2 regions of the Peribacillus sp. FSL K6-5616 genome follow, and region 2 is predicted to be linked to the other one. Evidence: predicted binding sites of a transcription regulator. Region 2 holds the regulator's gene; the other holds the start of a gene.
The links. Region 2 encodes LexA, which represses DNA repair genes until DNA is damaged. Its sites were predicted from a motif close to CGAACATATGTTCG; they were not measured.
Positions count from the first base shown of each region.

Region 1: addB (helicase-exonuclease AddAB subunit AddB) is a predicted target of LexA. The motif match lies at 1,645-1,658, and genes of this name have one in related genera.

Region 1 is NZ_JBBOYT010000001.1:763,266-766,697, reverse strand. It holds gene addB (helicase-exonuclease AddAB subunit AddB) at 1-1,517, opposite strand, end outside; gene lepB (signal peptidase I) at 1,706-2,269, opposite strand; gene MHB45_RS03680 (TVP38/TMEM64 family protein) at 2,303-2,917, opposite strand; gene MHB45_RS03675 (hypothetical protein) at 3,206-3,432, shown strand, end outside.
Region 2 is NZ_JBBOYT010000001.1:1,507,752-1,511,183, reverse strand. It holds gene MHB45_RS07265 (YneB family resolvase-like protein) at 1-450, opposite strand, end outside; gene yneA (cell division suppressor protein YneA) at 470-781, opposite strand; gene lexA (transcriptional repressor LexA) at 937-1,560, shown strand; gene MHB45_RS07250 (esterase/lipase family protein) at 2,113-3,432, opposite strand, start outside.

The DNA of each region.
Region 1 (3,432 bases), 740 kb from region 2:
AGATATAGATAAAGGGCTTCACACAATTCCCTGCCATTAGCAGCCTTTTTAGCCCGTTTTGATAGCTTCAAGATGGGCTCGGTAAATAATTGCTTCATTTCATTCAACTCTTGCTCAAGCATCATTTCCTTATCCGTTTGGTTCCGGTCCTCGAGTTCCAGACCGCGGAATCGCCGGTAGGTCCAACGATCTTTGGACGTCCACCCGCTTCCTTTAATGCCGCGTGCCAGCACATAGTTTTCCAGCTTATCTACCTGTTCACGCATCCGATCGTGGTTTTTTTGCAGCGGAAATAGAAGCTCCGTCTTGATTGCACGAAATACCGGTTCATAACGCCAATAGCCATTGATGATCTCCAAAGTCGAACGAATCAGTTCAATCAGAGGATGATTCAGCATCGTCCGCTTGGAATCGACGAACAAGGGAATTTGATAATCCCGAAAAACGGTTTGTAAAATATCTGCGTATGCTTCCCCGTTACGGACTAAAATCGCAATATCACGGAAACGGTGCTGTTTCTGTCTGACCAGCGACAAGATATCCCGGGCAACTCCTTCAATCTCAGCTCTGCGGTTAACTGCCTGGGCGATCGTTACATCAGGTGACTGCTCAAACGTTCGTGCAGGACGAATGGAAAAATAAGTTTCCAGATGATTCAGCCCCGGACTCTTTCCAAACCTTTCCGATCTTTTTAAGATTCGATCTTCTGAAATCGGTATGCCATTCCTCAATCCAGCCTGATATAGGTGATGATAAAGGTTTCCCGTTTGCCTGAACAATTGCAAATCATCCGGAGCATATTGCCTGTAGGGCTGATCTAACGTCAGCGAGATCGTTACACTCCTGCACAGCTTCATCATTTCTTCAACAATCAATAATTCCTGTGGAGTCAAGCTATAAAAACCATCGATATATATATCCGCATTCCTTATATATGAAGACTCTGACATTTTTTCGATCAGCAAAGTGAAATAATCTTCGGAGTCTAAATATTTATTGACCATTTCATCCTCAAAAGCCTGATAGACCAATTCAAGATCATGCAGTTTATCCTGAATGCCGCTGCCGGCCTGTGAGGTTTCAGCCAAATAGTTTTGAATGTCATCAGGTTGGATGCAATACTGCTTGAACTCAGCCAGCATTAGCTCCATCTGTGCAATGAACCCCTGCTTATCAGCAGATCGACTGAACATCTTTAACTCTTCCTTTTTATCATCCATGATCTTCCGTATCAGCATATTAACGCCAACACTGTCCAGATGCAGCCGGCTCATCCCCCCGGTTTCCTGAAGAACGCGCCAAGCAAGCCTGCTAAAACTGAAAACCTGTGTCCGGATCATTCCGGCAAGGCCTGGTGTTTTAATTAATTTATATTCAGATAGAAACGTCATCTGATCAGGAACGAGGTAGATAATTGGACTTCCTTCGGGATCTTCTGCCAATTTAGAGCGGATTTCGTCCAATATATTCGAAGTTTTCCCTGTACCCGATCTTCCCAGTAAAAAACGGAGTGACATCTCTTTTCCCCCTTACAACATAATATCTAGATCCATCATACCAGAAATACTTTCGTCTTTATGACTAGGTTTCTGTTTCCAATTAGATTTACCTTCTATTATTTTACCGTTTCCCTTAAAAAAACACCAATCGTACGTTCGCGTTTTCCCCCAAAAGAAAAAGCCCGCATCATACTCGGGCTTCACAATCACTCACCTGTAAACTTAAAATTGAAATCATTGACCGGCCAATATCGAACATCCACTTTACCGACAACATTTTCTACCGGTATATAACCAAAGTGACGGCTGTCAGCACTTTCAAGACGATTATCACCCATGACAAAAAGCTTGCCCTCCGGAACTTTGGTCACATCCGTCAATTCTTTTAATGTAAAATCACCTGTAAAATCCTGTCCTGGGAAACCTTCCTTGAATTTCTCAAGATAAGGCTCATCCACTTTCTCACCATTTACGTATAGCCAATCATCTTTATAACGAATACGGTCACCTGCAACCCCTATAACCCGCTTAACATAATCTTCTTGTGAATTCGCATGAAAAACAATAATGTCAAAACGGTTGATATCATGAATCTGGTAATTGATTTTATTCACGACAAGTTTATTTCCATCTTCAAGGGTCGGCTGCATCGACTTTCCTTCAACATCATAGCTTGAAAAGAGAAATGTACGGATTAAGATGTAAATAACAAAAGCTATCATCGCTGGTTTTATCCAATCGGATAAAGAATTCTTGTTTGTTTTTTCCATCTAGTTCAACCCCTACTGCATTTATATATTAATTTATTGCCCTTCTTCTCTCTTCATGCTTTTATTTAACCGGACTTCCAGTCTTTTCCCCACATACCATAGGATAAAGATGACGATTCCGATAATGATCGTTCGCACAGGTTTATGAATCAATGATACTAAATCGTAACCTACGAAACTGATCGTAAAAATCATCACCGCCTTCCCTCCAACTACTGCAAGTCCATATTGCAGGGTACTGACTTTTGATAGTCCTGCCACGATATTAACGATAGCCGATGGTGTAAAAGGGAAGCAGAGCAATATGAACAAAGGACCGAATCCATGGCTCTCAACCCAAACCATCAACCTCTGCACCTGTTTATGCTTTTGCAAAAATCGGAAAAACCTCATTTGACCATATCTTCTAATAATCCAAAAGATCAAAAAGGACCCCGCTACCGCACCAATCCAAGAAAATAAAAACCCCCACCAGAGACCAAATGCCGTTGCATTGGCGAGCACGAACACCACTAAGGGCAAAAAAGGCAAAAAAGCTTCCAGCATCGGCAGTAAGATCCCGGGAATTGGACCGAATGAGCGATATTGCTGAATAAGCGCCGATATATGATCAAGTGTAAACCACTCACGTATAGTATCCAAATCCATAATTATCTCCCTCGACATGCTGCCATCAAAGCAGCATAAACTTATTAAAAACCGTTTATTTTAGATATATCACTTTCCCCCGAAATTGCAAGAATTATTATCCATATATCTTCATACTTTCCCTATCTCCGGAAAACATAATCTTGTTAACGAATATTTCTAGATTTATCAAAACTGCTTGCATAACCACTGAAAATACATTAGGATAAAATCGGAACAAACGTTCTTATTATTACGGAAGATACATATTAGTATTAAAAACGCGCTATTTAGAAAGGGGCGGTCATGATGACCCGCATTCCAGAAGGTGACCGAAATATGATTGAAAAAGCCATCTACCTCCCTATGGTTATTACAGTCTTAAACCGGGATCTCAAGGTCATCGAAATTAGTCCGTTTAAATTAAAAAGGCCCTATTCGGAGCTAGTCGAACATATTTTAAAAGTGGTTCAAGACGAACTTGCCGAGGTACGGCGCTATTTGCGCAAAGAGAATATTAAGGTTAGTGAAATCAA
Region 2 (3,432 bases):
AGGACGGTACCCTTTTTCAACGGCTCTCATCATTCCGCGCTTTATTTTAAGATTATGTAGTTTCCTTTGATATTCTTCTACAATGCCCACTATCTGGATGACCATGGCATCCGAATCCGATAACTCCAGCTCCCCATCGTGTGAGAGCGTATAAATTTTCACATCTTCTTTAAGGATGACATGGAAAAGGGCTATTTTGGCATTCCCTCTTCCCAGTCTTGTTTCGTCCTGGATTAATAGGACTTCAGCTTCTTTGGTTTTAAATAGTTCGAGCATGTCAAAAATGCCATCCCGATTCAACTCATAACCACTTGCCTGTTCTTTTATAATGGAGACAACTTCCACATCCATCTTTTCAGCCAATTTGACTAATTCATCTTCCTGCCTTGCCAATGATGTTTCCTGTGACTCTTTTTCGGTGCTGACCCTACAATAGATTACCGCCTTCATAATACCCTACCTTTACTACTTACTGCTCACTGGCCAAATTCTGGACAAGTTCTTCCCCTTTAACCGGTATGACAATGACTTGTCCAGGTTTTATCGAATCCGCACTGACTCCATTATTCTCTTCTATCCAACCAATGAATTCTTTTTTTGTCAAATTTGTTTCTTCATATTCTTCGGCAATTCCCCATAGGGTGTCACCTTCGCTTACTTCTATAGAAAGGAAATCCTTTTTTTGATCATTGTTCAATGTACAAGAGAATAAAATTGAAAAGATGAATACTGATCCCGCTAATAGAATCGTATAAATATAATTTTTGTATAATTTTTTCATAATAATCCCTCCAAAGCGAATGTTCGTTCGTATGTTATGATCAAATTATAATACGAACGTTTGTTTCAGTCAACAACAAAATTCGAACTTATGTTTGTATAGAGATGGGGGCCATGCTATAATGTAGCAAAGAACATTGGGGAAGAGGTGCACAAATGACAAAACTATCAAAACGGCAGCAAGATATTCTTGATTTCATTAAAGAAGAGGTCCGCCAAAAAGGGTATCCGCCTTCCGTACGGGAGATTGGCGAAGCAGTGGGACTTGCATCAAGTTCAACAGTACACGGACATTTATCCCGCCTGGAAAGTAAAGGCCTTATTAGACGTGACCCAACCAAGCCAAGGGCCATTGAAATAATGAATTTGGAGGAAGCGAACAATATTCCCAAAGCCAATGTCGTGAACGTGCCGTTACTTGGAAAAGTAACAGCGGGCATGCCGATAACGGCCATTGAGAACATTGAAGAATACTTTCCGCTTCCCGAAAGCATGGTTCCACATGATGACCATGTATTCATGCTGGAAATCATGGGTGAAAGTATGATTGAAGCAGGAATTCATGATGGAGATTATGTCATCGTGAAACAACAAAGCAGTGCCAATAATGGAGATATCGTCGTGGCGATGACGGAAGATGATGAAGCCACTGTAAAACGATTCTTTAAGGAACCGGATTACATAAGGCTTCAGCCTGAGAACTCAAATATGGAACCAATTATTTTACGAGATGTTTCGATACTTGGAAAAGTAATAGGCTTATATAGACAAATACACTAAAAGCGCTTCCCGCGCTTTTTTTGTTTGTTTAATTTATGTCCAGAATTCTCTCAATATGCATTTGGAAGAGTAGATATTGAAATATTTTTTAATAGAATCTAGTTTCATGGGAAATTAAACATCCTTTATAACGGATGAAAGTTATACCATCGCCTTTCTGGTAATATGTACTTTGGAAGCAAGCTCATTGAAATAAAAAAAAGGGTTTAAAATCCCCCCTTTACAATTAATTTCACTCTTAACCTTTGGTTCACTTTAATAAGGTTAGATCGACCAAGTCATTCCACCAATATGTCCTGTTTAATTTTCTGGCCATAAGGAGCAATTTGCTTAATGAATGTTTCCTTGCTCATTAGATCTCTCATTACCAAGCATAAATCTTTATTTCCAGGGAACTCACTCCTAAATATATCCACCTAACACCCGTTGAATTAATACTTTTATATAGGAGTACGGCTGTTTACATTGGCGGAATTACCATCTCCCTAGTTACCCGTACCTACCTCATATTTCATCAAAAAAATGCCTCCTCAACTAAGAGAAGGCATTTCGCTATTTCTCAATATAGACCGAACGAATCAGCGTCCGGGTTCTTTCGGTACCATCCACATTTTTTTCCTTAACATCTATTGTTACATTATAAACACCTGACTTAGGTACTTCTGGAAGGGTGCCAGTAAAATTTTCAGTATCCATTGCCTTAATGGAGTTTTTTCCACTAATTTCTTTACCGGTTTCATCTAGCAGATGAACCAAAAATGTTGTGCTGATTGGTCTTTTTTTATCATTCATTGGATTCTTTATTAAAAATTTTGCATCTTTTTGCTTTACTTTTCCGGCCATACTTAATGTAATGGGGTTCTTTTCGTTAAATTGTGCTGTGAACAGGTAGGCGTCTTTTGGCGATTCAGTCTTCATTCGTACTTTCCAGTCACCAATTTCAAGGTTATTTCTGTAGAATGATTGGATGGTTGCACCATTAAAAAAGGAAGTTTCATTTTTGGCTGAATGGGCCTTTAAGGAAGGTGAATACTTTTTATTGGATGGAGAAATCAATTCAACCTCGACATCATTTGAGGCTGTATATATGCTTATATTACCTGGGGCCGCTTCATTTACATGGAAGCTTTGTTCGACCCAGACATTTTGTTTCAGGACATCACCCAGAATGGTTTGAGCGAGTGCGGTTGTAATGACATCATCTTCAACTCGTTCTTTATAATTGACATGATATGCAGGAATCCCAGTGGTGGATGTGCTTTTTAAATAGGGTTCAATTCTTGAAAATACAGCTGAGCCAACTCGAATATTGTCGTGATCAAAGTTGGGATCCGTAAATAAATGTGTTGCATAGGGTATTTTTGTACTCCATACATTCACCAGTCCATCATTTTCCCCATATGATGATAAATATTGTCCCCCCATTGATAAGGCTGATAGTACCGGGCCTCTGTTCATACCTGCCACAGTGAAATACAAGTTTTTACGAGAGTTAACATGGTTATCCGTGACAGAACGAAATTCAGCCATTTTACCAACTTGTAAAGAATAAGTTCCCTCATCTTTTTGACCTAATAAGGAACCAAGCCAGCCCGCATACCAGCTATAAGCCAAATCAGCTAGGTGAGAACCATGATGTGGGGAAGCTAAAGTGATCACCCTTCCAACATATTGGTGTGCTCCATAGTGGACTAGAGCCGCTTGGGTGTCTGGGCCCCCTTTGCTGTGAGCTATAATATTTACTTTTTCGCCCCCGAAATGGTTACTGATTTCTGAAAGCATTTGAGCTAATAGCCTTCCATTGGCATATTGGCTCACTGATCCATTTCCAGCTGAATCATGAAGCTGAACAAAAACCGTTTGGTAGCCTGC